3 regions of the Pseudonocardia sp. Ae717_Ps2 genome follow, and region 1 is predicted to be linked to each of the others. Evidence: riboswitches for the same ligand, from Rfam matches in the RefSeq annotation. Region 1 holds a riboswitch; each other region holds the start of a gene.
What was found. Region 1 has a riboswitch for S-adenosylmethionine ahead of Ae717Ps2_RS07405 (aminotransferase class V-fold PLP-dependent enzyme). Riboswitches for the same ligand answer to the same signal wherever they lie in the genome.
Positions count from the first base shown of each region.

Region 1 (9,526 bases):
CGACGGCACCGTCCACGCCGGCCCGAACGCCGTGCTCGCGCTGGCCCGCGAGGGCTACGACTGGCGCACGGTCAAGCCGAAGGAGCTGCTGGGGACGCTGACCTACCCGGGCATGGTGAAGGTGGCGCGCACGCACTGGCGCTACGGCATCGGCGAGGTCCGCCGCTCGCTGTCGACGCGCGCGATGGTCCGCCAGATCCAGCGGATGCTGCCCGAGGTCACCGCCTCCGACCTGCACCCGGCAGGCGCCGGGGTGCGGGCCCAGGCCGTGAAGGCCGACGGCACGCTGGTCGACGACTTCCTGTTCCTCGACCAGGCCGGTCCGGACGGCGCGGGCCGCCCCGGCTCGATCCTGCACGTGCTGAACGCACCGTCCCCGGCGGCGACGGCGGCGCTGCCGATCGGCCGCGAGATCCTCGACCGGCTCGGTGCGGCATGACCGGCGCACAGCCCGAGGGCTTCCGGTCCGGGTTCGCCTGCTTCGTCGGCAGGCCCAACGCCGGCAAGTCGACCCTGACCAACGCGCTGGTCGGGGAGAAGATCGCGATCACCTCCTCGCGCCCGCAGACCACCCGGCACGCGATCCGCGGGATCGTGCACCGACCGGACGCCCAGATCGTCCTGGTCGACACCCCGGGCCTGCACCGACCCAGGACCCTGCTCGGGTCGCGGCTCAACGACCTGGTGCGCGAGACGTGGTCCGAGGTCGACGTCGTCGGGTTCTGCGTGCCCGCGAACGAGAAGGTCGGCAAGGGCGACCGGTTCATCGCCGAGGAGCTGAGCCGGATCGCCGCGCACACCCCGGTGGTCGCTGTCGTCACCAAGACCGACACCGCCCGCCCCGAGCAGGTCGCCGAGCGGCTCACCGAGGTGGCGGCGCTGATGGACTTCGCCGAGGTCGTGCCGACCTCGGCGAAGTCGGGCTTCCAGGTCTCGCTGCTGTCGGACCTGCTGGTCGGGCTGCTGCCGGAGGGCCCGCAGCTCTACCCGGACGGCGACCTCACCGACGAGCCGACCGACGTGCTCGTGGCCGAGCTCGTGCGGGAGGCGGCGCTGGAGGGCGTGCGCGACGAGCTGCCGCACTCGATCGCCGTCGTCGTCGAGGAGACGATCGAGAAGAAGGACCTGCTGGAGATCTACGCGATCATCTACGTCGAGCGGTCCAGCCAGAAGGGCATCGTGATCGGCAAGGGCGGTGCCCGGCTCAAGCAGGTCGGCAGCGACGCCCGTCGCCAGATCGAGAAGCTGCTGGGCACCCGGGTGCACCTGGACCTGCACGTGAAGATCGCCGAGGACTGGCAGCGGGACCCGAAGCAGCTGCGCAAGCTGGGGTTCTGAGGAGAACCTAGACTGGGTGGATGGCCCAGCTCTACCGCGACACCGGGATCGTGCTCCGGGTGCAGAAGCTGGGCGAGGCGGACCGGATCATCACGATGCTGACCCGTCAGCACGGCAAGATCCGGGTGGTCGCCAAGGGCGTGCGCCGCACCCGGTCGCGGTGGGGCGCCCGGCTGGAGCCGTTCAACCACGTCGACGTCCAGTGCTACACCGGGCGCACGCTCGACGTGGTCACCCAGGCCCAGACCGTCGACGCGTTCGCGCCGGCGATCGTCGCGGACTGGTCGGCCTACTCCTGCGGCTGCGCGATCCTGGAGACCGCGGACCGGCTGGTGTCCGAGGAGGGCGAGCCGAGCCTGCGGGTCTACCTGCTGCTGCTCGGTGCCACCCGGGCGCTGGCCGACGGCGCCCGCGAACCGGCCCTGGTGCTCGACGCGTTCCTGCTGCGGGCCATGAGCCATGCGGGGTGGGCGCCGTCGCTGTCGGACTGTGCGCGCTGTGCGACGCCCGGCCCGCACCGGTCGTTCACCGTCGCCGGGGGCGGCATGGTGTGCCCGCGCTGCCGCCCGCCGGGTTCGGTCACCCCGGCCCCCGAGACGGTGGCCCTGCTCATGGCGCTGCTGCACGGTGACTGGGACACCGCCGACGCCTCGGGCACCCCGACCCGGCGGGAGGCCAGCGGCCTGGTCGCGGCGCACCTGCAGTGGCACCTGGAGCGCCAGCTGCGCTCGCTGCCCCTGGTCGACCGCCGCGCCCGGGTCCGGCCCGCCGCCGTCGTCGCGCCGGGTGCGCCGGGGACCGCCCCGGAACCGCCGGACGGCGGTGCGCCGACACCTCCGGACGCGCTGTCCGACTAGTGCGATCGGCCCGGTGTCCCGATCGGGCTGCCGTGAGCGGCCCGTATGCTTCGTCGAGCGGTTGACGTTCCCGGTGCGCCGCCCGCCGCGGTGCCGCCGGTCGCGGCGCACGGCGCTTCCGCCGACTCCACCGGGTGAACGTCGCTCAGGACAGGCAACCGGTTGCGCGGTCTCGTTATCCTCCTGTGATCGAGGGGACCCCAGCCCCGTCGGAGAGGCAGTCGTGAACCGACCCCACACACCGCCGCCGGACGACGACCACACCGCTCGCACCCATCGTCTCCCGGCCGCGACGCAGCGGATCCCGGTGCCGCCCACCCAGCAGCTCCCGGCCCGCACCGAGGTCATGCCGGAGTCCCCGCAGGACGGGCCGACCCGTGCGATGCGTCAGGTCCGGGCCCGCACCGAGGACGGCGCCTGGCCGGCCATCCCGATGCTGCCGGTGATCCGGCCCGACGAGTCCGAACCGCTGTCGGAGGTCGACCGGGTCCACGGGCACCGCGGGATGCGCCGGCTGCGCGAGACCATCGAGCGGCTGGAGGACCCGGCCGTGCCGGCCTGGCCCCGGCCCGACCAGCGCGACTGAGCCCGACCACCGCGGCCGAGCCCGGCCATCGGCCCCGACGTAGGGTCGGTGACGTGCCGTTCCAGCCTCCCGCACCGCATCCGTCCGGTGCCCGGCCCCCGGCGATCCCGCCGGAGCTGGTGCCGGGCCACGTCGCCCTCGTCATGGACGGCAACGGCCGCTGGGCCAACGCCCGTGGTCTGCCCCGCACGGAGGGGCACAAGCGGGGCGAGGCGTCGCTGATGGACGTCGCCCGCGGCTGCATCGACCTCGGTGTGCGCTGGCTGTCGGCGTACGCGTTCTCCACCGAGAACTGGCGGCGCAGCCCCGACGAGGTCCGGTTCCTGATGGGCTTCAACCGCGACGTCATCCGCCGCCGCGTCGACGAGATGGACGCGATGGGGGTCCGGGTCCGCTGGGCGGGCCGCCGCCCGCGGCTGTGGCGCTCGGTGATCAAGGAGCTGGAGATCGCCGAGGAGCGCACCCGCGGCAACGACGTGCTGAATCTGACCATGTGCGTCAACTACGGCGGCCGCGCCGAGATCGTCGACTCGGTGCGCCAGATCGCCCGGCTCGCCGCCGAGGGCCGGATCAACCCCGACAAGATCGACGAGCGGATGCTGGCCCGCCACCTCGACGAGCCGGACATGCCCGACGTCGACCTGTTCGTGCGCTCCTCGGGGGAGCAGCGGACCTCGAACTTCCTGCTCTGGCAGAGCGCCTACGCCGAGATGGTCTTCCTGGACACGCTGTTCCCGGACTTCGACCGGCGCCACATATGGCAGGCGATCGAGATCTACGCACGCCGGGACCGGCGTTTCGGCGGGGCCGTGGACGCCGCGACGGGCGACGCCGCGACGGGGGTGACACCGTGACCACCGATGTGATCACGGGGATGCTCGCCACCGCGAAGGGTGCGCTGGAGCGGTTCCACGACGTCACCGCCGACGACGACGGCGCGCTGACCTTCGCCCACGGCGGCGTGCTGTGCGTGGTGCAGGGGACGGAGCTGGAGGAGGGGCTGCCCGTCCTCAACCTGACCTGCGTCGTGGCGTGGGACCTGCCGGACTCCGCCGACCCGGAGCACGACGTGCCGCGACGGGTCGGGCTCGGGGTGGGGGAGGGCCTGTTCGGCACGCCCCGGGTGGTGCGCGGCGAGCGCGGCTGGGACGTGACGCTGCGCTACGCCTTCCCCGCGGCCGGGCTGGGCGAGGGTCCGATGGGGACGCTGCTCATGCTCGTCGTGTCCTCCGCGTCGAGCATGCGGGCCGAGCTCGTCGGCGGCTGACCGGCCGGCCAGGGCGGTGCCCGCCCCGGCCGCGCGGGTCACTTCTTGCGGTTGGTGCCGAGCTCCTCGGCGATCGGGTTGACCGGGTCCACGTCCTTCGTGGACTCCGACAGCCCGGGACGGGTGTGCTCGGTGCGCCGCTGCGCGCGCAGCTGCTCGGTCTCCTCGGCCGACTCGTCCGCGGTGTCGCCCGAGGTCTGGCGCGCCGGGTCGTCGTCGGCCAGGTCCACGGCGGCCACCACGGCGGCGATCGAGGCGTAGTGCTCCTCGGCCGGCACCGCCCGCAGGGCCTCGACCGTCGCGGCGTCGGCCTCGTTGCGCTCGGCGGTCCACGCCAGGTCGTCCTTGCCGGCGGGGAACTCCAGGCCGTGCAGGGCGGTGCGGACGGCGTCGGACGTCGTCGTGCGAGTGGTCATGAGGTCACCTCTCGTCGGGATGTGTCCCGACCGGGTAGCCGCTGTGCGCCGGATGATGCATCCGGCGGGGATCAGTTCCCCGGGCCGTCCGCGGTGCCGTCCCGGGTCACCGCGTCCTCCGGGGCCGCCTCGCCGCTGCCGTCGAGGTGCACCAGCGGCAGCCCCGCCAGCTGGCCCGCGGTCATCCCGTGCGCGACGCCGAGGACGTCGTTCTGGGACTTCTTCATCCGGGCGTCCACCAGGCCGGACAGGCTGTAGGCGACCCGGCCGAGCAGCCGGACCGTCGTCTCGTCGACGAGCGGGCGCGGGGTGGAGACGACGGGACGCCCCGGGGCGTCCCGTCGTTGGACTGGGCCACGCCGATCGAGTACGACTCGCGCGGGTTCACGTGCCGGGAGGCGTAGTGGTCGCGGAGCTTGAACACCATGTCGTGGAACCCGCTGACGTCCCCGTCGAGCTCCAGCGACGTCAGGTCGTCGGTGGTCAGCGTCTTCGTCCGGCCGGAGAAGCACCGCACGTAGCCGATCAGGGCGCCGGTCCACAGGGCCTCGACCAGCGCTGGGTCGGCGTCCACCCGCACCGGCCCGGACTCGGGTCCGCCCAGGGCGGTGACCAGGTGCTCGCAGCAGCGCAGCACGTACTGCAGGTCCTCGAAGACGGCGGCGAGCTGGGCCAGCTCGCCGGACTCCGGGACGTCGATCCGCCGGACCGTGGTGGGCGCGGGGTGCGTGTCCGTCATCGGTCAGACGCTATCCGGGGTGGCGATGCTCACGTGTCTCCATCTGAGACGGTCTGCTAGTTTCGTCGCCGAAGGTCACGAGTGCCAGCGCGAAGCCCCGGCTCGCTGGACGGCAACCCTCCTCCGCGGTGGGGTGCCCCGGGTGATGACCGGGCCGACGCGACACCCGCAGTCGGCAAGCGCGGATCCGTGCGCCACGCCGGGTCCCCGAGATCGGCCGGAGGCCCGATCATGACCCTCGCCCTGCCACGTCCCGTCCAGCACGCCCTGCCCCGCGTCGTCGGTGCGGACCTCACGGTCCCGCTCGTCGACGGCCGGTGGGCCCGCTACTGCGACCTCGACTCCGCCGCGTCCGCGCCGGCGCTGGAGCCGGTCGCCGCGCACGTCGCCGAGGTGCTGCCGTACCACGGCAGCGTGCACCGCGGCGCCGGCTGGACCTCGAAGGTCTGCACCGCGCTCGTGGAGAACGCCCGCGCCGACGTCGCCCGGTTCGTCCGGGCCCGCGCCGACGACGTCGTGGTGTTCACCCGCAACACCACCGATGCGCTCGGCCTGCTCGCCCGCGCCGTCCCCGGCCCGGTGGTGACGCTGGACCTGGAGCACCATGCGACGCTGCTGGCCTGGCGCGACCGCGAGCACCGCGTCGTGCCCGCCGCCGCCACCCTTGCCTCGACGCTCGATGCGTTGCGGGCCGAGCTCGCCGCCCGTCCCGACGCCGCGCTGGTCGCGGTCACCGGGGCGTCCAACGTGACCGGCGAGCTCCTCCCGGTCGCCGAGATCGCGCGGATCGCGCACGCCGCGGGTGCCCGGCTGTGCGTCGACGCCGCCCAGCTCGCCCCGCACCGGCGCGTCGACCTGGCCGGGTGGGACGCGGACTACGTCGCGCTGTCCGGGCACAAGCTCTGCGCGCCCTACGGCGCCGGGGTCCTCGTCGGCCGCCGGGACTGGCTCGACGCCGCCGAACCGCACGTCGCGGGCGGGGGAGCGGTCCGATCCGTGTCCGTCGCCGACGGCCCGGGCGGCGGCACGGTCACGGAGTGGCTGCCGTCGCCGCAGCGGCACGAGGGCGGCACCCCGAACGTCCTCGGTACCGCCGCACTCGGCGCGGCCTGCCGGACCCTGGACCCGCTGATCGACGACATCGTGCCTGCCCACGAGCGCGAGCTCGCCGACCGTCTGCACGCCGGCCTGGCGACGGTCCCCGGCCTGCGGGCCCTGTCCTGCTTCGACGACGCGGGCGACCGCACCGCGACCGTCTCGTTCACCCTGGGCGAGCTGCCCGCCGGGCTGGTCGCGGCGGCGCTGTCGGCCGAGTACGGCATCGGGGTCCGCGACGGCCGGTTCTGCGCCCACCCGCTGCTGGCGCGGCTCACCGGCGGCCGCGACGCCGTGCGCGCGTCGCTGGGCCTGCGCACCGGCTCCTCCGACGTCGACCGGCTGGTCGACGCGCTGACCGATCTGGCACGGCGCGGCCCGGCCTGGACCTACGCCCTCGTCGACGGCCGGTGGGCGCCGACCCCGGACCCGCGCCCGGCGGACCCGTTCGCCCGCGACCGGGAGCTGCCCGCCGTCCCCGGCTGCGGGGACTGAGCCCGGGCCTCAGCCCGCCGAGCAGCGGCCGCAGAGGCCGAAGATCTCGAGGGTGTGCGACACCTCGGTGAAGCCGTGCTTCTGGGCGACCGACTCGGTCCAGGACTCGACCGCCGGCCCCTCGATCTCAACGGCGGCGCCGCACCGGCGACACACGAGGTGATGGTGGTGGTGCTCGGTCTCGCAGCGCCGGTAGACGGCCTCGCCGGACGCGACCCGCAGCACGTCGACCTCGCCGCCGTCGGCGAGGGTCTGCAGGGTCCGGTAGACCGTGGTCAGGCCGATGCCCTCGCCGGCGCGCCGCAGCTCCTCGTGGATCTCCTGGGCGGACCGGAAGTCGTCCAGCCGGTCCAGTAGCGCGGTGACGGCGGCCCGCTGCCGGGTGGCGCGGATGCCGCGCGGCCCGGCGGTGGACCGCTCGGTGACCGCCGCCGCGGTCGTCCGGCCGGTCGTCTCCGTCACGTGTCCTCCTCGACGTGGGCGACGGCGTCCACCACGATGTGCGCCAGGTGGTCGTCCACCAGCGAATACAGCACCTCGCGGCCCTTCCGCTCGCCCTCGACCACCCCGGCGGCCTTGAGGACCCGCAGGTGCTGGCTGATCAGGGGCTGGGTGACCCCGAGCGCGTCCACCAGGTCGTGGACGCACCGCGAGTGTTCCAGCAGCTGCAGCACGATGGCGATCCGGACCGGTGCGGCGAGTGCCCGCAGCAGGTCGCCCGCGGCGGCCAGCGTGCGCGGGTCGCGGGTCGGGCCCGGCTCGGGCGCGGGGTGGTGGTCGTCGTCCGCGCCCGGGCCGGCTCCCGGTGCGTGCGTGGTCTGGGCTGCGGCAGACATGTGGTGGACCCGTCCGTTCCCCCGGAGGCGGCGGCCACACCCTCCGGCGCTGCTGTGCCGTACAGGCCGCACCCGACATGGTAGGCGTGTTCGTTATCGTCGCGCCGTGCTGCTGGTCTGCCGCTTCCGCGTGTCTCCCTCCGAGGAGGCCGCGTTCACCGCGCGTGTGGCCCGCGCCCTGGAACTCCTCGCCGCCCGGCCGGGCTTCCGCGGGGGTGAGGCGGGCCGGGCGATCGAGGACGCCGGGCAGTGGGTCCTGACCGTCCGCTTCGACTCCGTCGACGCCTACCGGCGTGCCCTGGGGCCGTTCGAGGTCCGCGAGCACGTGCACCCGCTGCTGGCCGAGGCCGACACGACCACCGAGGCGACCTACGAGTCCCTGGTGACCGTGACCCCCGGCGCCGCGCCCGTCCACCACCCCAGCCTGTTGAGCTGACCCTCGGACCTCGCGCACCGTCCTGCGACCTCGCAGCCGTTGCACACGGTGCGAGGTCGCAGGAACCTGTGCGAGGTCGGTCGGGCGGAGCCACCGCGGCGGGGTCGGGGGGCAGGGGCAGGGAGTGGGGATACATGGCGGGTCGGTAATCTGGGATGCCCCGTATCCGGGGACCTCCGAACCACCTTCTCTGGAGCGCCGCCAGTGGCCAGCAAGCCCACCTCAGCCAAGATCGAGACCATCGTCGCGCTGACCAAGCGGCGCGGATTCGTCTTCGCCTCCGGTGAGATCTACGGCGGTACCCGGTCGGCGTGGGACTACGGGCCCCTCGGCGTCGAGCTGAAGGACAACATCAAGCGCCAGTGGTGGAAGAGCATGGTGACCGGCCGCGACGACGTCGTCGGCCTGGACTCCTCGGTCATCCTCCCGCGCCAGACCTGGGTCGCCTCGGGCCACGTCGGCACCTTCTCCGACCCGCTGGTCGAGTGCGAGTCCTGCCACAAGCGCTACCGCGCCGACCAGCTCGCCGAGGAGTTCGCCGAGCGCAAGGGCCGCGACCCGGAGCAGGCCGACCAGAACGACCTCTCCGAGGTCCCCTGCCCGAACTGCGGCACCCGCGGCCGGTTCACCGCGCCCCGCGAGTTCAACATGATGCTCAAGACCTTCCTCGGCCCGGTGGAGTCCGAGGAGGGGCTGCACTACCTGCGCCCGGAGACCGCGCAGGGCATCTTCGTGAACTTCCTGAACGTGCAGACGACCTCGCGCAAGAAGCCGCCGTTCGGCATCGGCCAGATCGGCAAGAGCTTCCGCAACGAGATCACCCCGGGCAACTTCATCTTCCGCACGCGCGAGTTCGAGCAGATGGAGATGGAGTACTTCGTCGAGCCCGGCAGCGACGAGGAGATCCACCAGTACTGGATCGACGAGCGCACCCGCTGGTACACCGACCTGGGCATCTCCTCGGAGAACCTGCGGCACTACGAGCACGCCAAGGAGAAGCTCTCCCACTACTCGAAGCGCACCGTCGACATCGAGTACCGGTTCAACTTCACCGGCCAGGAGTGGGGCGAGCTCGAGGGCATCGCGAACCGCACCGACTTCGACCTGACGGCGCACTCGAACCACTCGGGCGTCGACCTGTCGTTCTACGACCAGGCCTCCGACACCCGCTACAAGCCGTACGTGATCGAGCCCGCCGCCGGTGTCGGCCGGTCGATGATGGCGTTCCTGATCGAGGCCTACACCGAGGACGAGGCGCCCAACGCCAAGGGTGGTGTGGACAAGCGCGTCGTGCTGAAGCTCGACCGCCGGCTCGCACCGGTCAAGGCCGCGGTGCTGCCGCTGTCGCGCAACGCCGACCTGTCGCCGAAGGCGAAGGACCTGGCCGCGCAGCTGCGGAAGAACTGGAACGTCGACTTCGACGACGCCGGCGCCATCGGCCGCCGGTACCGCCGCCAGGAC
Region 1 is NZ_MCIS01000001.1:1,523,587-1,533,112, forward strand. Features, by position in the region: gene lhgO (L-2-hydroxyglutarate oxidase) at 1-439, shown strand, start outside; gene era (GTPase Era) at 436-1,338, shown strand; gene recO (DNA repair protein RecO) at 1,359-2,195, shown strand; gene Ae717Ps2_RS07380 (hypothetical protein) at 2,419-2,781, shown strand; gene Ae717Ps2_RS07385 (isoprenyl transferase) at 2,835-3,635, shown strand; gene Ae717Ps2_RS07390 (hypothetical protein) at 3,632-4,048, shown strand; gene Ae717Ps2_RS07395 (DUF2795 domain-containing protein) at 4,087-4,464, opposite strand; gene Ae717Ps2_RS38130 (hypothetical protein) at 4,536-4,691, opposite strand; gene Ae717Ps2_RS07400 (hypothetical protein) at 4,688-5,203, opposite strand; SAM riboswitch class IV at 5,277-5,391, shown strand; gene Ae717Ps2_RS07405 (aminotransferase class V-fold PLP-dependent enzyme) at 5,435-6,793, shown strand; gene Ae717Ps2_RS07410 (Fur family transcriptional regulator) at 6,803-7,255, opposite strand; gene Ae717Ps2_RS07415 (helix-turn-helix transcriptional regulator) at 7,252-7,629, opposite strand; gene Ae717Ps2_RS07420 (antibiotic biosynthesis monooxygenase) at 7,736-8,065, shown strand; gene Ae717Ps2_RS07425 (glycine--tRNA ligase) at 8,270-9,526, shown strand, end outside.

Region 2 (9,526 bases), 760 kb from region 1:
CAGGAACCCGTTGAACGGCGAGGGCGCGGGACCGAGGTCGCGCAGCAGCCGGGTCCGCAGCCGCAGGGCGTAGGCGAGCGGACCGAACTGCGCGTGGAAGGACAGGCCGCCGTAGGTGGGGTCCGGTGCGGTGAGCCCCGGCCAGAGGTCGGGATGGCGGCCGAAGTCGAACCGCCCGGAGTCGACCACGATCCCCCCGATCGCGGTCCCGTGTCCGGCGAGGAACTTGGTCGTCGAGTGCACGATGACATCCGCCCCGTGCTCGATCGGGCGCAGCAGGTACGGGGTGGGCACCGTGTTGTCGACGACGAACGGGAGCCCGGCCTGGTGGGCGACCGCGGCGACCCCGGCGAGGTCCAGGACGTTGCCCAGCGGGTTTCCGATGCTCTCGCCGAACAGGGCCCGGGTCCGCGCGGTGATCGCGGACCGCCACTGGTCGAGGTCGTCGGGATCCTCGACGAAGGTCACCGAGATCCCCAGGTCGGCGAAGGTCGAGGAGAGCAGGGTATGAGTGCCGCCGTAGAGGCTCGCCGCGGCGACCACGTGGTCCCCGGCGCGGGCCAGGTTCAGCAGCGCCAGCGACGTCGCCGCCTGCCCGCTGCTCACCGCCACTGCCGCGGCGCCCCCTTCGAGGGCGGCCAGCCGCTCCTCCACCACCGCGGTCGTCGGGTTGGAGAGCCGGGTGTAGGCGTGGCTCTCCAGGTCCTCGAGCGCGAAGGCGGCCGCGGCGTGCGCGCTGTCGGTGAAGCGATAGGAGGTGGTCTGGTAGATCGGGACCGCCCGGGCGCCCGTGGCGGGGTCGGGGACCGCCCCCGCGTGCAGCTGCCTCGTGGCGAACGACGTCACGCGCGCCTCGCCAGCACGTCCGACCAGTACTTCTCGGCCACCCGCGGGTGCGAGCGCAGCCATCCGACGACCGCGTTCTCCCCGAACTGGGCGTGCAGCGGGTTGTCCGGGTCCTCGCTGACCCCGCGGACCTGCGCCGCCAGCTCGGCGGGCAGCTCCAGGGGCTCGACGACGGCGTCGAGCCGCGGGCCGAGGAAGAAGGGCACCGAGAAGCGGTCCACCCCGACCGGCGGGCTGACCACCCGGTGCCGGGTCGCGGTCAGGTAGCCCTGGGTGGCGATCTCCAGCATCTCGCCGATGTTGACCACGAACGCACCGGGGACCGGGGTGGCGTCGATCCAGCGCCCGTCCGGGCCCTCGACCTGCAGTCCGCCGACCGCGTCCTGCTGCAGCAGCGCGAGGTAGCCGTAGTCCTTGTGGACACCCACGCCCTGGTCCGAGTCCGGTTCCGGGCGCCCGGGGTACCGCACGATCTTGACGTGCAGGGAGGACTCCTCGTCGAACCACGCGTCGAAGTAGCCCTCGTCCTGCCCGAGCGCGGCGGCGAGCGCGCGCAGCACCTCGCGGCTGACCCGCAGCGCCTCCGCCTGCCAGGTCAGCACGGTCTCGCGCAGCTCCGGCAGCGCGGTGGGCCACTGGTTGGGCCCGATCAGCCGGACCCAGTCCGGGTCGCCCGGGCCCTGGGTCACCGGCTCCCGCTCGGGGCCGATGTCGATCTGCTCGCGCCAGTCCGCGGTGCCGCCGGTGTGCTCGGTACCGGTGCGGGTGTAACCGCGGAACTGCGGCGAGTGCACGTTCTCGATCTCCAGCCGCTGCTCGACGGGCAGCGCGAAGAAGCGCCGCGCCAGCGCGTCGATCCCGGCGGTGACCTCGTCCGGGACTCCGTGTCCGGTCACGTAGAAGAAGCCGACCTCCCGCGCCGCGGAGCGCAGCTCGGCGAGCACGGCGGCACGCTCGCCGGGGCCGGCGCGGAAGCGGGAGAGGTCGATCACGGGGAGGGTGTCGGTCATGGCGACCTCACGTGTCGTGTCCCGCCGGTCTGTCGACAGATCGGCAGGACGGGAACGAGTCAGACAGCCGGACGCACCCGCGGGGTCCGCAGCAGAACGGACCGCGCGGCGGCCGGGCGGTGCGCGACCTCGGCGACGACCAGCTCGCCGAGGACGGGCGGGTCGAGGTCGGTCCTCACCGACAGAGCGCGGTCCCCGTCCGGCAGTAGTCCACGTGCCGACGCCGGGACCAGACACCCCGGATCCACTGGCGCACGGCTCCCCCATCGCTTCCGGCGGAAGCACCTGCGCCCGTGGGGACGTGGTTGCTGCGGCGTCGTCGAGCCGGTTCTCTCGGCCGCTCTGGATGGACGACTTCACCCAACCTCCGCGCCGCACCCGATGTCAAGCCGATCCCGCCCACAGACCCGTTCGCTGAACGGCGCAGACGTCCGGACGGCAGGCCAGCCGGCCACGTGCCGACATCCCTCCCAGCCGCTCCGCGAGTGCGGTGAGTTCGCCAGCGGTGCCGCGCGGCGCCCCCGACCACGACGACCCGTCCCACCATCCCGTGTCCTCCGGGGCGTCGAGGTGCCATCCGCGCAGTCACGCTGTCACCCGCGGTGCGCCCGACAAGTTCTCGTGGCTCGTCGCCGTCCCGGCCCGCGAGGTACCCGTGATCCGAGAGCGATACCCGCTGCCGATCTTCGGGTGACTCCGACCGAACAGGAAGCCCGATCACCGGAACAGCTTCACCGAATCGAGGTGAGGCGCGCCGCACATACTCGACGGTTGCCCCAACTACTGCGCGTCGGTTAGCGTCGCGGCGTGACGATTCGACTGCCGCTGACATCGCGCGCACACGTCGATTTCTGTCGCGTCTCCTCCTCGGTCTGTTGATCTTTCCGAGCTGTTCCCGCAGAGCCTGACCGGCCTGCGGCGCGAGCCGCCTTCTCTGGCCGCTGCCTGCTGATACCCCCATCTCGGCCGACACTTCTCGTGACGGTCGCTCACTGCGCATGCCCACACCTCTTCAGTGTCGGTGATGTGCCGATGAATGCCGCCCACTCTCCGTGGAAAGGATTTCCATGAGCACCGAAGCGCTCGATCAGCACACGATTTCACGTCTGCGGGTTCCCGAGATCGAGAGTTTGCCCGCGAAACTGCGCGGGCAGATCGAGTCCCTGACCGCGACGCTCGGCTACACCCCGAACTGGGTCCGTGCGTTTGCTCTGGGCGGGGATCACACCGCCCGATTCAACGACTATCTGCTTGCCCTGCTCGACCCGAACCAGGGTCTGCTTCCCTACGTCGACCGCGAGATCCTCGCGACCGTCACCTCGGCGGAGAACGGCTGCAGCTACTGCCGCCTCAACCACGCGGGCAGCCTCGGGGATGCGCTCGGCGACCGCAGGCTGGGCACCCGGGTGGCGATCGACTACCGCGAGGTTCGCGAGCTCTCCCCGCGGCACCGTGTGCTCGCCGAGTTCGCGAGCAAGCTCGCGCTGCGTCCGACCGAGGTGGAGGACGCGGACATCGCCGGCCTCCGTGAGCTGGGCCTCGACGACGAGCAGATCTTCGAGGCGGTGCAGGTCGTGTCCGTGTTCGCCGCGGCGAACCGCTTCAGCATCTTCCTGCAGGTCACGCCGGACGACCAGTTCTTCGCCTGAGCCGAGCCACCCCACCCCTCGAGAGGCCGCCACATCATGACCACGCACGAGACCCTGCCCGAGACCCGCATCTCCCGTCTCAAGGTCCCCGCCCCGGAGGACCTGCCCCCGACCATCGCCGAGTTCTTCGAGCGGACCGAGGCCCTGGAGGGGTACGTCCCCAACTGGCTCAAGGCCTTCGCTCTCGGCGGGCCCGGCTTCACCCGACTCAACGCCTACCTCTTCCCCCTGCTGCTCGGCTCACCGGACAGCCCGAGCACGTTGACGCTGCGTGAGCGGGAGATCGTCGCCACCGTGGTCTCGGTGGCCAACCGGTGCAGCTACTGCCACGCGCTGCACGTGGACGGCCTGGGCAAGGTCCTCGGTGACCACCGGCTCGCCCACCGTGTCGCGTTGGACCACCGCGAGGTCACGGAGCTGACCGACCGCGAACGTCTGCTCTCCGATCTCGCGATCACGTTGACCCACACTCCGGGTGAGGTGTCCGACGCCCGGATCGAGGAGCTGCGGGCCGTCGGGCTGTCCGACGAGGACATCTACGAGGCGGTCCAGATCATCTCGATCATCAACGCCACCAATCGCATCAGCATCGCCCTCGGTGTGCTCCCGGACGCCGAGCTGTTCGCGGCGCCCACCGGCCCGGCGCAGTGAGCCCGGCATCCGCGACGGTCGATCGGGTGCAGGACGACGGCGTGGCCGAGACCGCGGTGAGTGCTGCGGTCCACCCGTCGGCCCGCGGGACGGCGGGCGAGCGCTCCGCGCGGCCTACACCGAGGACCGCACGCTCGTGCTGCCAGACGTGCCGTCGTGAGCCGATGCGCGGGCGTGCCGCAGCAGGATCTCGCCGAACGCCGCCACGGCCGGGTCCTTGTCGTCGTGGGCGTGCACCAGGGCGACCAGCACCTCGGGGTGCGGCTGGGCCAACGGGCGGCGGAGCAACCCCTGCGGGTCGGGCACCGACAGCTCCGGCAGCACGGTGACGCCGACGTGCGCAGCAATCATGGCCAGCGCGGTGCGGGTGTCGTCGGTGCGGTAGACGACGGTCGCGGTCTGCAGCTCCACCAGCCGACCGAGCAGATCGTGCATCAGGTAGCCGGGCCGGTAGGCGATCAGCCGTTCGGTCGCCAGCTCGGCGGCGGGCACCTCGGCCAGGTCGGCGAACCTGTGTCCGAGGGGGGCACAGACGACCAGCGGGCACCGCAGCAACGGGACCACGGTCAGCCCGGGCGGCGCCGGCGCGCCGGCCAGCACGGTGATCAGCCCGGCGTCGAGCCTGCCCGCGGCGACCGCGTCCCCGATCTCGGACGAGCCGGTCGAGGAGACCTGCAGCTCCAGGTCGGGACGTCCGGCCAGCAGGTCGCCGATCGCGGCGGGCAGCACGGTGCCCGCCGCCGCCGTGACCACCCCGACGCGCAGCCGCCCGCGTTCGGCCTCGGAGAAGGCCGCGACGGTGTTCTGCACCTCTGCCGCGGCCCGCGCGATGTGTTCGAGCTGCGGGCGCACCGCCGCGCCCACTTCGGTGGCGGACACCCCGCGCCGCCTGCGGTGCAGCAGCTGTACACCCAGTTCCCGCTCCAGCGCGCGCACCGCCTCGCTGAGCGTGGACTGGCTCATCCCGAGATCGCGGGCGGCGTCCCGGAACGAGCCCGTGCGCAGGATCGCCAGCACGCACCTGGCCTGTTCCACCCGCATCTCACCAGCGTCGCACGGGTCCGCCCGAGCGACGTGCACCCACCCACGGAGATCACCTCATGACCACCGGTTCCGAGACGGGCCAGGGCCTGCGCTCCGCCCTCGACGACGATCTGCTCGCCCGCATCCACGCGCGGGCCCGCGACTACGACGAGGAGAACCGCTTCTTCGCCGAGGACCTCGACGAGCTGCGCACCGCCGGGCACCTGCGCGGCCCCGTCCCCCGGGAGTTCGGCGGCGGCGGACTGACCCTCCACGAGGTCAACCGCGCCCAGCGCGAGCTCGCCTACTGGGCCCCGTCGACCGGCCTGGCGACCACGATGCACCTGTACTGGGTCGGCAACGCCGCGAGCCTCCACCGGGGCGGCGACCGTTCCCAGGAATGGCTGCTGCGCGAGGTCGCGGCGGGAAAGGTGATCGCTGCCGGGCACGGCGAGCCGGGCAACGACGTCGCCATCGCCGACTCCCGCACCGTGGCGGTCCCGGTGCCGGGGGGCTATCGGATCACCGGGCGCAAGATCTTCACCTCGCTCGCGCCCGCCTGGGACTACCTGGGCGTGCACGCCCGCGACGACAGCGACCCGGACCGGCCGCGGATCGTCCACGCGTTCCTCACCCGCGACGCCGGCGTGCAGACCGAGCAGACCTGGGACACCCTCGGTGTACGGGCCACCGCCAGCCACGACACCGTGCTCACCGACGTGTTCGTCCCCGCCGAGCGCGTGATCGACGTGCACGACCTCGGAGCGGATCCGGCGCCTGCCGTCGCGGGGATCTTCACGTGGGTACTGCCGTTGCTGGGCAACGTCTACTACGGCATCGCCCGGCGCGCCGTCGACGTCGCGCTCGCGACCGCGCGGAAACGCACCGCGCTCAGCCTGGGCGACGGGCCCGTGGCCGGGAAGCCGTTCGTGCAGTACCACGCTGCCGAGGCCGAGCTGCTGCTCGAGGGCATCCTCGGCCAGCTGGACAACCTCACGACCGAACTCACCGCCGGGGTCGACCACGGCGCCCGGACCCTGACGAAACTGTTCGCCGCCAAGGAGAACGCCACCCGAGGTGCCCGCGCGGCCACCGACCTCGCGTTGGAGATCGCGGGCGCGGGCTCGATCTCGCGGGGCGGGGAGCTGGAGCGGCTGTACCGCGACGTCCGGGCCGGGTCCTTCCATCCGCCGAACCCGGACACCGTGCGCGACGTCGTCGGCCGGACCGCCCTGGGGCTGTTCCCGTGAGCGACGCGCTCGCCGGCCAGGTCGTGCTGATCTCCGGTGCGGCGCGCGGGCTCGGCGAGAGCCACGCCCGGTTCGTGGTCGCCGCGGGCGGCCGGGTCGTGCTCGGCGACATCGACGGCGACGGTGTCCGCCGGGTCGCGAAGGAGCTGGGAGAGTCGGCCGTCGCCGTCGACCTCGATGTCACCGAGCCGGACTCCTGGGCCGCCGCAGTGCGAGCCGGCGAGGCGGCGGTCGGCGGCCTGACCGGATTCGTCGCCAACGCAGGGATCTTCGGCCACGGCGACACCGCAACCGTCGACCTCGAGGTGTTCCGCCAGGTGCACCGGGTCAACGTCGACGGCGTCCTGCTCGGCATCCAAGCCGTCGTCCCGAGCCTGGTGCGGGCGGGAGGAGGCAGCATCGTGACGATCTCCTCGATCGCCGGGCTGATCGGCATCGAGCACCACCCGTCCTATGTGAGCAGCAAGTTCGCCGTACGCGGACTCACGAAGTCCGCCGCGCTGGATCTGGGCAGGCACCACATCCGGGTGAACTCGGTGCACCCCGGCCGGATCGTGACCCCGTTCATCGACGGTCTGGACTCGGCGGTGCTGCCGAACCAGGTGATCCGCGAGCCGGGGCGGCCCGCGGACGTCAGCGAGCTGGTGGTCTTCCTGCTCTCACCGGCGTCCCGGTTCTCCACCGGCTCGGAGTTCGTCGTCGACGGCGGTCGGCAGCTCGGGGAGTTCCGGCCATGAGCGGGTTCTTCGATGAACTCGTCGCGGCGGCCGTCGCCCGGGAGGCTGCGGACGACGCCCGGTTCGTGTTGCCCCGCAGACCCGATCCGTTCGTGCTCGCCGCTGCGGTCGCGGTGCGCACCACCAGGATCCGGCTCGTCGTCGTGGTCGACACCGCCGAGGTGCACCCGTATGTGATCGCACGCAGACTCGCGGCGCTGGACAAGATCAGCGCGGGCCGGGCGGAGTGGCTCCCGCGCGACGACGACCCGGACCGCCGGACCGAGTCCGTCGGCCTGGTCGAGGCGTTGCTCGGGTCCTGGAAGCCCGGCGCGGTCCGCAACGACAAGCAGGCGGGCATCCACGTCGACGTGAGCAGGATCGAGCCGGTGCACCACGACGGTCTCCACTGGTCGGTGCACTCCCCGCTCGATGTGCCTGCCGGGCCGCAGGGCGTCGTGCCGCGGGCGGTGTCGGTATGAGCCGTGCGCTGCACCTGTTCGCCGAGTTCCACCACAGCGGCGACCACGAGGCCGCGTGGCGGCTGCCGACCGCGCGGCCGGACCGCACCGACGACGCCGGCTACTACGTCGACCGCGCCCGGCTCGCCGCCCGCGGCGGATTCGACGCCGTGTTCTTCGCGGACTTCGTGGGCTTCGATCCCGCGGTGCGCGACCACGTGCGGTGGCCGTTCGAGCCGACGACGCTGCTGGGGGCGGTCGGCGCAGCCGTGCCGGACATCGGGCTGGTGGCCACCGGTTCCACGGTGTTCGGCACCGCCGAGGGGCTGGTGGACACCTTCGCCGCGCTGCAGGACGTCAGCGGCGGCCGAGCGGGCTGGAACATCGTGACCGCCGGGGCGCCGTCGGCAGCCGCCGCGTTCGGGCTGGCCGACGTGCCCGCCCACGGTAGCCGCTACGACCTCGCCGACGGCGTCGTCGCCCGCTTCCACGAGCTGTGGCATGCGGGCGGACACGGCCCGCGGCCGTTGTTCGTCCAGGCCGGGGCGTCCGACCGGGGGCGGGACTTCGCCGCCCGACACGCCGACGTCGTCTTCGCCGCCACCCCGACGGTCGAGGACGGGCGGGCGTTCCGCCGCGACCTGCACCGGCGGGCCGCGGTCCTCGGCACCCGCCCGCCACTGCTCCTGCCCGGTTTCCTGGTCACCCTGGGCTCCACCGAGTCGGAGGCCCGTGCGTTGCGGGACCGCCTGGACGACCTCCTCACCGACGACAACGTGGCAGGCCTGCTGCGCGGCTTCGGGATCGAGGTCCCGCCCGGCGGGCTCGACTGCCCGCTGCCCGAGCGGTTCGCCGCCGCGAACTTCGACGGGATCCGCAGCCGCGCCCCGGTGCTGGCCGGGATAGCTGCCCGGCTGGGCCCTGCCACGACGCTGCGGACACTGGTACGGCAGGTCGCGGGCAGCCGCGGCCACCTCTCGCACGTCGGGACGGCCGAGCAGGTCGCCACGATCATGGAGGAATGGCTGGCGACGGGGGCCGCCGACGGGTTCGTCGTCAAGTTCTCGCACAACCCCGGAGGCGCCGAGGACTTCGTCGACGGTGTGGTCCCGATCCTCCGCCGGCGCAGGCTTCTGCCCACCGGCCCGCACTCCCCACGTCTGTGGCGCGTTCCCCCGCCCACGTCCACCTGACACCAAACACCAGGAGACTCCGTGTCCCATCCCGCGAACGTCGACCCGCACCCGGAGTTCGGTGAGACCGCCACCGCGCACGACACCCCCGTCCTCGACTCCCATCTGCACCACGTCGAGTCAGGGAGCGGCGACCCCGTGGTGTTCATCCACGGCAACCCCACCAGCTCGTTCCTCTGGCGGCACGTGTTCCGCAGGCTCGAAGGCCACGGGAGGCTTCTCGCCGTCGACCTGCTCGGATTCGGCGACTCCGGCAAGCCCGCGCTCGAGTACTCCCTGACCGACCAGCAGCATCACCTGGACGCGTGGTTCGACGCCCTCGACCTGCGAAACGTCACCCTGGTGCTGCAGGACTACGGCGCGGCCCACGGGCTGCACTGGGCCGCCCGCCACCCGGACCGGGTCGCCGCCGTGCTCCTCGCCGAGCCGGTGCTGCGCCCGATCGAGTCGAGCCACCTGCCCGACCAGTTCCTGGACGTCCGAGCCCTCATCCGCACGCGGGGAGCGGGCGAGGAGTTCGTACTGGAGCGGAACGCGTTCCTCACCGAGCTGTTCCCCGGCTTCTTCCTGAACCCGCTGTCGGCCGAGACGATCGCGGAGTATCAGCGCCCCTTCCCGACCCCGGAGTCGCGGCGGCCCGTGCTGCAGGGGCCGCGCAACCTCCCCGTCGACGGCGATCCGGCCTCCACCGTGGAGTTCCTCGACTCCTTCGTCGACTGGCTGCGGA
Region 2 is NZ_MCIS01000001.1:2,280,695-2,290,220, reverse strand. Features, by position in the region: gene Ae717Ps2_RS10850 (O-acetylhomoserine aminocarboxypropyltransferase/cysteine synthase family protein) at 1-846, opposite strand, end outside; gene Ae717Ps2_RS10845 (isopenicillin N synthase family oxygenase) at 843-1,856, opposite strand; SAM riboswitch class I at 2,117-2,209, opposite strand; gene Ae717Ps2_RS40310 (putative leader peptide) at 2,664-2,735, shown strand; gene Ae717Ps2_RS10840 (peroxidase-related enzyme) at 2,924-3,505, shown strand; gene Ae717Ps2_RS10835 (peroxidase-related enzyme) at 3,542-4,156, shown strand; gene Ae717Ps2_RS10830 (LysR family transcriptional regulator) at 4,271-5,197, opposite strand; gene Ae717Ps2_RS36070 (acyl-CoA dehydrogenase family protein) at 5,257-6,429, shown strand; gene Ae717Ps2_RS38175 (SDR family oxidoreductase) at 6,426-7,166, shown strand; gene Ae717Ps2_RS10815 (LLM class flavin-dependent oxidoreductase) at 7,163-7,627, shown strand; gene Ae717Ps2_RS10810 (LLM class flavin-dependent oxidoreductase) at 7,624-8,799, shown strand; gene Ae717Ps2_RS10805 (haloalkane dehalogenase) at 8,821-9,526, shown strand, end outside.
Region 2: linked by a shared signal. The riboswitch ahead of Ae717Ps2_RS10845 (isopenicillin N synthase family oxygenase) and the one ahead of Ae717Ps2_RS07405 (aminotransferase class V-fold PLP-dependent enzyme) in region 1 are both predicted to bind S-adenosylmethionine.

Region 3 (9,526 bases), 2.3 Mb from region 1:
CTCACCGCGGTAGCGCTCCCCGGCGCGGGCGTCGAGCAGCAGCCCGTCGCGGGCCAGCGCGGCGGCGGAGTCGGCGTCGAGGACCGGCAGCGCGCCGCCGGTGAGCACGACGTCGCCGGGCTCGGGGTCGGGCACGTCCCCGGACTCGACGGGCAGGCCCGCGGCGGTCCAGGCGGCCAGGCCGCCGTCGAGCAGCCGGACGTCGTCGTGCCCGGCCCAGCGCAGCAACCACCACGCGCGCCCGGCGGCGAGCCCGCCGGTGGCGTCGTACACCACGACCGGGCGGTCGGCGCGCACGCCCCAGCGCCGCGCCGCCGTCTGCAGGGCCGCGACGTCGGGCAGTGGGTGGCGGCCGTCGCGGGGGTCGTCGGAGTGCGCGGCGAGCTCGGTGTCCAGCGGCACGTACACCGCGCCGGGCAGGTGCCCGGCACGGTGGTGCTCGCGCCCGTGCGGGTCGCCGAGGGCCCAGCGGACGTCGAGCAGCACCGGCGGGGTGTCCCCCGCCAGCTCGGCGGCCAGCGCACCCGCGTCGACGAGCACGGACACCGAGGGCAGGGTCGCGGCCAGGTCGGCGTCGTCGAGGTCGTGCGCCCCGGCCCCGTCGGCGACGGCGCGGCGCACCCGGTCCGCGACGGCGGCGTTGCGCGGCGCCGTGGTGCCGTGCAGACCGGCGAGCAGCACGATCTCGCCGTTGAGGAAGTCGGTCTCCGGGCTCACCCCGCGGCGCAGGCTCTGCCAGGTGGAACGCCCCGCGGCCGGTGCTCCGGGCACCGGCCGCACCACCAGCGAACCGAGGTCCGCGGTGGACTCCGCACGGTGGTCGGCCGGGTCGACGCCCGCGGCCCGGTACACCTCGCGGGCCTCGGCGCGCAGCGCGGCCGCGGCCCGCTCACGCAGTCGCCCCGGCGGGTAGAGCGCGTCGAGCGCGTTGCCCAGCACCTGCGGGAGCTTGCCCGCCTTCCAGCGCGGCACGTCGTCGACGAGCTGGGTGGGGTGGCGGGCCGCGGTCAGGTCGGCGGCGATCTCCTCGGCGCGCGCGTCGCGGCCCGCCGGGTACCGGCCGAGCCAGACCAGCCCGGCCGCGGGTGCGCCCGGCGAGACGACCTCGCCGGGGGTGAGGTAGGCCGTCGGCGAGCGCACGACGGCGCCGTACACGGTCGTGAACCGGCGCAGCGCGGCCCGCTCGGTGTCCAGGCCGTTCTGCAGCACGACGACCGGGAGCGACACGGCCGCGGTGCCGTCGGCGACCGGGCGTGCGGCCCAGTGGGCCAGCGCCGCGTCGGCGTCCTGGGCCTTCGTGGCCAGCAGGAGCACGTCGTCGGCGCGCAGGGTCACCTCGTCCTGCGCGGCGGCGGGTACGCCGACCCGCCGCTCCCCCTCGGGACGCAGGTACCGCAGGCCGCCGCGGAGCGCGGCGAGCTGCGCACCGCGGGCGACGAGCACGACCTCGCGCCCGGCGAGGTGCAGCTCGGCGGCCAGCGTGGCGCCGACCGCCCCGGCGCCGACCACGACGTAACGCGTCACCGCGGCACCGCCGCGACCTCGACCCGGGCCAGCGGGGACCCGACACGCAGCCGCTCCAGGAACAGCACCGCGGTGGCGGCGGCGATGCGGTGGGTCGCGTCGTTGAGGGCGTCGTGCACACCGCCGGCGACGCCGACCAGCTCCCCGTCCGGGAGGGCGGCGTAGAAGTCGCGGACGTCGGCGAGCGGGCTGACCGCGTCGGCGGCGCCGTGCAGGCCGAGGACCGGCACCCCGATCGCGGCCGGGCGGGCCCGGTCGACCCAGCCGTCGGGGAGCCGGCCGGTGAGCGCGCCGCGGCGGACGGTGTCGTCGGCGTCGAGGCGGCCGCGATGGGTCGGGCAGGACGTGCGCAGCGCGAGCTCGTCGGCCCAGTCCGGTGCGCCCGGGGTGGTGTGCAGCGGGAGCCCGGCCAGCACGAGGCCGTCGATGCCGGCCGCGCCGTCGGCGACCAGCCCGGCCGCGAACAGCGCGCCGGTGTCGGAGCCGACCAGCACCCGCGGCGGCGGACCGGCCTCACCCGGCTCCTCGGACGGGGTGCGGTCGAGCAGCGAGCGGATCTGACCCAGGGTGCGGGCGGCGTCGACGGTGGGGTCGCTGACCGCCCAGACGCGGTAGCCGTCGGCGGCGATGCGCCTGCCGAACCGCTCGTAGACCGCGGCGTGCTCGCCGCGGCCCGGGACGACGACGGTGCCGCGGGGACGGATGCCCTCGGGCTCGGTCCAGGACGCGAGGACCGGGGTCGTGCCGACTGCAGTCATGGAGGACTCATCTCTTTCTCGGGTGACGTCGTCTCGGGTGACGCCGGAGGACACCGGCCCGGGGAGGGCCGGCGGAGGGCGACCGGGGCCGCGCGCTCCGGACGGGTCGCGACCGACCCGTGGTTCAGCGGGCCGGACAGGCCGCGGAGCAGACGGTGCCGTGGTCGACGACCCGGCGACGCGTGAGCCCGCCGTCACGGCACGCGACGGCGGCCGGAACGTGCCGGCCGGGGGTCGCGGAGCGCGGGCGGGTCATGCCCACCATCACAGACGGCCGGGGCGCCCGGGTCCAACGACGAATGCGCATCACAACCGATCGCGATCCGCGATCATTGTCGGTAGCCTCGGTACCGTGCCCGCCGTCCTCGACATCACCGCGCTGCGGAGCATCGTCGCCGTCGCCGACCAGGGCGGGTTCCACCGCGCGGCGCAGTCCCTGACGTTGTCCCAGTCCGCGGTCAGCCAGCACGTCCGTCGCCTGGAGAAGGCCGTCGGACGCCCGCTGGTCCGCAAGGACGGCCGGGTCAGCCGGTTCACCGCCGAGGGCGAGGCGCTGCTCGGCGAGGCCCGTCGCATCCTGGCCGCCCACGACGACGCACTGCGCCGTCTCGGCGTCGGCGACACCCGCGAGTCCCTGGTGCTGGGCTCCACCGAGCACGCCGCGGACGAGCTGCTGCCCCGGGTCATGGAGCGGCTGCAGGAGGTGTTCCCCGGTACCGCGGTGCGCTTCCGGCTCGACCGCTCCAGCCGGCTGAACGACGCCGTCGACCGCGGCACGCTCGATCTGGCGATGTACATCGGCGACGTGGTCGAGGGCCCCGGCGTCGCCGCCGGGGCGATCCCGCTGACCTGGTACGCGGCGCCGGGCTGGCGTCGTCCCGCGGACGGTCCGGTGCCGCTGGTCGTGATCGACTCGCCGTGCACCATCCGGCGTCGCGCCCTGCAGACGCTGTCCGCCGCCGGGATGGCGGCGACCGTCGTCGGGGAGGCCGCCTACCTCGCCGGGGTGCTGAACGCGGTGCGCGGTGGTCTGGGGGTCGCGCTCGTCGCCGGGCTGGGCGACCCGCCCGAGGGGCTGGAGGAGTGCACCGACCTGCCCGGGGCGCCGTCGGAGCCGCTGCACCTGCGGGTCCGGGCCGGGGCCGACCCCCGGCTGGTCGAGACGGCCAGCGCGGCGCTGGCCGCGGTGCTGCCGCCGGCCGGGGACCACCCGCCCCCGGCCGGCTGACCGCTCGCCGCTCAGGACGCCGCCCGGCGCGGCAGCCCGGGCGGGTTGATCCGGGAGTCCTGCAGCGCCTCGTTCTCCAGGTGCCACCGCGCCAGCACCTCGCCGTACTTGCCGCTCGCGATGAGCGCGTCGATCGCCTCGTGGATCGGGCCGACCAGCCCGTCGCCGCGGCGGGTCATGGCCGCGATGTCGGCCTGCACTCCCCCGCCGCCGCCGTTGAGCGAGCCGACCGCCTTCGTCGTGCCACCGGTGGCGACGTGGTAGGCGACGCCGGGGTTCGGGCCGAGGTAGGCGTCGAGGCGTCCGGAGTCCAGGGCGAGGTAGTAGTCACCGGTGTTCTGGTAGTACTGGATCGTCGCCGGTGCGACCCCCGCCGCCTCGTTCTGCCGGTTCCACTCGACCAGGATCTGCTCCTGGTTGGTGCCGGGCGCGACACCGATGGTGAGCCCGGAGATGTCGGCGGGCTTCTCGATCCGCTCCACCCTCCCCGCGTTGCGGGCCTCGAAGGTGACGGTGTCGACGCGGTAGGTCGCGAAGTCGTACTTGTCCTTGCGCTCCTCGGTCACGGTGATGTTGGAGAACCCCGCGTCGTAGGTGCCGGACTCGACCCCGAGGAACAGGTTCTCCCACGACGTCGGCTGCAGGTCGAGCCGCAGCCCGAGCGTGTCCGCGACGAGCTGGGCCAGGTCCGGCTCGACGCCGATGACGGTGCGGTCGTCGTCGGCGCGGAAGGACAGCGGCGGGTTCCCGCTGCCGGTGGTGGCCACGGTGAGCTCTCCCGACTCGCGGACCGCGGCGGGGACCGTCGCGGCGATGGCCTCGATGCGGTCCGCACGGACACGGTTCTGCTCCGGGCTGGTGTTCACCGCCGTCCCGGGGTCCACCGGGGCGGCCTGGTCGGGATCGGCGCCGGCGCAGCCGACGGCGGCGACCAGGGGCAGGACGAGGGCGACGGCCGCGAGGCGCAGGTGGCGCAGCGGCCGGGGGATCCGGGACATCGATACTCCTGTGGGGAGGTCGGCGCAGACCGGGGTCAGCGCAGGACCGCGCCGAGGAAGGCGCGGGTACGGGGTTCACGCGGGGTGTCGAGCACCGCGGCGGGCGGGCCGGACTCGACGACGCGGCCCTCGTCGAGGAACACGACGGTGTCGGCGACCTCGCGGGCGAAGCCGATCTCGTGGGTGACCACGACCATCGTCGTGCCGTCCCGGGCGAGATCGGAGATGACCTCGAGGACCTCGCCGACGAGCTCCGGGTCGAGCGCGGAGGTCGGTTCGTCGAACAGCAGCAGCTGCGGGTGCAGGGCGAGCGCGCGGGCGATCGCGACGCGCTGCTGCTGACCGCCCGAGAGCCGCCGCGGGTACTCGTCGGCCTTGTCGGCGAGCCCGACCCGGGCGAGCAGCTCACGGGCCTCGGCGTGGACGGTGGCACGGTCGCGGCGTTGCGCCGACAGCGGCGCCTCGACGACGTTCTCCAGCACCGTCAGGTGGGCGAACAGGTTGAAGCTCTGGAACACGAAGCCGATCCGGCTGCGCCGGCGCAGGATGCGCCGCTCCGGCAGTTCGTGCAACCGGTCGCCGACCCGCCGGTAGCCGATCAGCTCGCCGCCGACCCGGACCGTGCCGCGGTCGACCTTCTCCAGGTGGTTGATGGTGCGCAGCAGGGTGGACTTGCCCGACCCGGACGGCCCGATGACGACGGTGACCTCGCCGGGGGCGACGGTCAGGTCGACCCCGCGCAGCACCGGCAGCGGACCGAAGCTCTTGTGCACCCCGCGCAGCTCCACCATCGGGGCAGTGCCGGCGGCGGTCATGCCGTGGCCCCCCGCCGGCGCCGTCCGGACACCGCGGCCCGCGCGCGTTGCAACGGGGTCGGTGGCAGCGTGCGCTGCGCGCCGCGGGCGTAGTACCGCTCGACGTAGAACTGGCCGACCGACAGCGCACTGGTCAGCACCAGGTACCAGACGGCGGCGACCAGCAGCATCGGGATGACCCGTCCGGTCCGGGTGTAGATGACCTGCACCTGGTAGAAGAGCTCGGACAGCGCCATGATGTAGACCACCGAGGTGCCCTTGACCAGGCCGATCAGCTCGTTCGCCGCGGTCGGGACGATGATCCGCATCGCCTGCGGCAGCTGGATCCGCCGGAACCGGCGCCAGGCCGGGATGCCGAGCGCGGTGGCGGCCTCCAGCTGGCCGGCGTCGACGCCCAGGAACCCCGAGCGCACGACCTCGGCGGCGTAGGCGGCCTGGTGCAGGCCGAGCCCCAGCACCGCGGCGGTGACCGGGCTGACCAGCTCCATCGTGCCGAACTCGACGAACGACGGACCGAACGGGATGCCGATCGAGAGCCGGTCGTAGAGCAGGGCGAGGTTGTACCAGAACAGCAGCTGCAGGATCAGCGGCACGGACCGGAAGATCCAGATGTAGGTCCAGCTGACCGAGCGCAGCAGCGGGTTGGGCGAGAGCCGCATCACCGCGAGCACCGTGCCGAGCACGAACCCGACGACGATGCCGAGCACCGTGAGCTGCAGCGTCAGCAGCACCGCGTTCACGATGGACGGGGCGAACAGATAGCGGCCGACGGTCGGCCAGTCCCAGGCCGGGTTGGTGACCAGCGCGTTGACCGCCATCGCGGCCAGGACCGCCACCACCGCGGTCCCCGCCCACCGCCACGGGTGCCGGGCCGGGACGACCCGCAGGCCGGCGTCGTCGTCCCCGGTGGGCGGGACGGCGCCCGGGGCGGCCCGGGCCTCGGTGCGGCTGCTCACGCGAAGCCCCCGGTCAGGTACTTCTCGAACGGGTGCGGCCCGACCGTCTCCGGGTGCAGGGTCCGGTCGTAGAGCGGCGTGTAGCCCGCGGCGAGGTAGAGGTGGCGGGCCTCGGGCTGGCGCGGACCGGTCGTCAGGTAGATGCGCCGGTAGCCGCGGGCGGCGATCGTGTCCTCCAGCTCGGTGAGCACCCGGCGGGCCAGGCCGCGGCGGCGGTACGCCGAGCCGGTCCAGATCCGCTTGAGCTCGGCGGTGTCGGAGTCCCACCGGCGGAAGGCGCCCCCCGCGACGGGGGTACCGCCGTCGAGCAGCAGGACCACCCCGCCGGACGGTGGGGCGAACCGGCTCGCCTCGCGGAGGGTCTCGGCGTCGAGGTCGCCGAGGGTGTGGCCGTAGCGGACGCCGTACTCCTGGTCGAGCTCGACCAGCATCGGGCGGACGAGCGGGTCGGTGTAGGCGACCCAGCGGACCTCCGGGCGGGCGGAGGTGGTGGGCGGGGCGGGGTGGAGCGCGGTCACGGTGGGGACCTCTCGGTGCGAGCGCTGCCCTCGGGCAGGCGGGGACCGGCCGGCCGCGGTGGCGGGCGGTCCGGTGCGGGGCACGGGTGGAGAGGTCAGCGACAGAGCGCGGCGCCGGTGCGGCACAGGTCGACGTGCCGGCGACGGACCCAGCGCAGCCGGATCCGGGCCCGCTGCCCGGCGTCGGGCCGGTGCCTCGCGGGGCGGTGGGGCATCGGGGTCTCCCATCGGACCCGGCGGTAGCACCCTGCCCGGAACGGGGCGGGTTGCTGCGGCGTCGACGAGCCGGGACTCTCGACCGCTCTGGATGGACCTCACCACTGCAGCCGACGCACCGATCCGGTGTCAAGCGCGGACCGGGAGATCGGTCGTGGCATCACAGTGGGACGGCACGGTGCCCGGGCGCAGTGGCGCACCCCGTCGGCGCGGGCGGATCGCCGGACGACCCACCCGCGCCGCGGAGCGGGGTGCTCAGGTCGCGGCGGCCTCCTTCACCGCCGCCCCGACCCGGGCCCGCAGCTCGGCGAACTCCGGCGAGCCGCGCAGCGCCTCGGCGTCCACACCGGAGCGCGGCAGGTCGATCCGCAGGTCCAGCGCGATCCGTCCGGGGCGGGCGGTGAGCACCACGACCCGGGAGCCGAGGAACACCGCCTCGTCGGCGGAGTGGGTGACGAACACGCTGGTCCGGCCGGTCTCGTGGCTGACCCGGCGCACGTCGTCCTGCAGGCGTTCGCGGGTGAGCGCGTCGAGCGCGCCGAAGGGCTCGTCGAGCAGCAGCAGGTCCCGGTCGGCGGCCAGCGCCCTGGCGATCGCGACCCGCTGCTGCTGGCCGCCGGAGATCTCCCAGATCCGCCGGTCCGCGACACCGGTGAGCCCGACCCGCTCCAGCAGCCCCTCGCGGGCCACGGGACGGTCGGACAGGTTCACCCCCGCGTACTTCAGGGCGAGGTCGACGTTGCCGCCGACGCTGCGCCACGGGAACAGCCGCGGCTGCTGGAACACCACGCCGGCGCCGACACCCGGCTCGGGTGCCCGGCCGGCGACGGTCAGCGTCCCGTCGGTGGGCCGCTCGAACCCGGCGACCAGCCGGAGCAGAGTCGACTTGCCGCAGCCCGAGGCCCCGACCAGCACCAGGAACTCGCCGCGCTCGACGGTCAGGTCGAGCGGTCCGAGCGCGTGGACCCGGTCCCGGCGGCCCGGGTAGGAGTGCCCGAGCCCGGACGCGGCGATCGCCGGCACTCCCTCCCCCGCCGCGGCCCCGGTGTCGGGGTCCGTATCAGTGTCGGTGTCGGCGTCGGTGTCAGCCTGCGGCGAGGACATCCGGGAGACCCTTCGTGTAGATCGCCTTCTGGAAGGTCGCGAGGTCCGGCGCCGTGGGGATCTGCTTCTGCGCGGCGAGGAACTGGGCGGCGCTCTGCAGGTTCTGGGCGAGGTTGCCCGGGGCGCCGTCGGTGCCGAGCCACTCGGCGGAGGCCAGCTCCTGCGGGGACAGGAACACGCCCTGCTTCAGCTGGGACGCGGCGTTCTCGGGGGTCGTGCCGATCTCGGCGGCGACGGCCTGCGCGGCGGCCTGCGGGTCGTTGCGCACGGTCTCCAGGGCGCGGGCCTCGACCTTGCGCCAGGTGTCGACGACCTCGGGGTGCTGCTCGGCGAACGGGGTGGAGACCACCCCCCAGGTCGAGGGTCGGCTTGCCGGCCGTGGCCAGCTCGCGGCTGGTGACCAGGGTCTTCCCGGTCTTGCGGAGCTCGTCGAGGGTCGGCAGCCAGGTGTAGACGGCGTCGACGTCGCCGCGCTCCCAGGCAGCCAGCGCGGCCTGCGGCTGCAGGTCGATCAGCTGCACGTCGGTGGGCTTCAGACCGGCACGGTCGAGGGCGGCGAGCAGGCTGTAGTGCGAGGTGGACGCGAACGCGGTGGCGACCCGCTTGCCGCGCAGCCCCGCGACGTCGGTGATCCCGGTGGCGTTGCGGGCGACGAGCGCCTCGTTGTCGCCGGCGACGTCGAGCACGAACGCGACCTGGTACGGGATGTTCAGCGGCGCGGAGAGCCCGCGGGCGACCGGGCTGGACCCGATCGCACCGAAGTCCAGCTCACCGGCGACGAACGCGGTGTTGATGTCCGCGCCGGAGTCGAACTTGGTCCACTGCACGTTCCAGTCGGGCAGGGCGTCCTCCAGCCAGCGGTTGTGCTTGGCGACCAGGTCGCCGCTGGGGAAGCTCTGGTAGGCGATGCGGATGGTCGGCTTGCCGGAGTCCTGCCCGGCAGGGCCGACGGCGCAGCCGGCGAGGACGCCGACAGCCAGCAGGCCCACGAGCAGTGCGGTCAGTCGGGTGCGGATGGTCATGCTCGTCCCCTCCACGGAACGGTGCGGCGCTCGACGGCGCGCAGCAGCGCGTCGATCACCAGGCCGGAGATGCCGATCGCGAAGATGCCGACGAGCACGACCGGGGTGTTGTTGTAGTTGCTGGCGTCCTTGACCATCCCGCCGATGCCGGGGATGCCGTTGAACAGCTCGGCCGCGACGACCGAGGAATAGGCGATGCCGACGGCCAGCCGGATGCCGGTGAAGGTCTCCGGCAGCGCCGACGGGACGATGACGTCCCGCACCACCTGGCCGCGGGTCGCGCCGAGCGCGCGGGCCGCCTCGACCAGCCCGACCGGTGCGGCGGCGACGGCCGCCGTGGTGGCGACGGCCGCCGGTGGGAAGGCGGCGAGCGCGAGCAGGGTGATC
Region 3 is NZ_MCIS01000001.1:3,853,870-3,863,395, forward strand. Features, by position in the region: gene Ae717Ps2_RS40420 (rhodanese-like domain-containing protein) at 1-1,524, opposite strand, end outside; gene Ae717Ps2_RS17600 (alpha/beta hydrolase) at 1,521-2,282, opposite strand; gene Ae717Ps2_RS39880 (hypothetical protein) at 2,407-2,538, opposite strand; gene Ae717Ps2_RS17605 (LysR substrate-binding domain-containing protein) at 2,635-3,510, shown strand; gene Ae717Ps2_RS17610 (ABC transporter substrate-binding protein) at 3,522-4,508, opposite strand; gene Ae717Ps2_RS17615 (amino acid ABC transporter ATP-binding protein) at 4,544-5,323, opposite strand; gene Ae717Ps2_RS17620 (amino acid ABC transporter permease) at 5,320-6,279, opposite strand; gene Ae717Ps2_RS36190 (GNAT family N-acetyltransferase) at 6,276-6,797, opposite strand; SAM riboswitch class I at 7,019-7,111, opposite strand; gene Ae717Ps2_RS17630 (ABC transporter ATP-binding protein) at 7,269-8,117, opposite strand; gene Ae717Ps2_RS38335 (hypothetical protein) at 8,098-8,466, opposite strand; partial or broken gene Ae717Ps2_RS40425 (ABC transporter substrate-binding protein) at 8,561-9,139, opposite strand; gene Ae717Ps2_RS17640 (ABC transporter permease) at 9,136-9,526, opposite strand, start outside.
Region 3: linked by a shared signal. The riboswitch ahead of Ae717Ps2_RS36190 (GNAT family N-acetyltransferase) and the one ahead of Ae717Ps2_RS07405 (aminotransferase class V-fold PLP-dependent enzyme) in region 1 are both predicted to bind S-adenosylmethionine.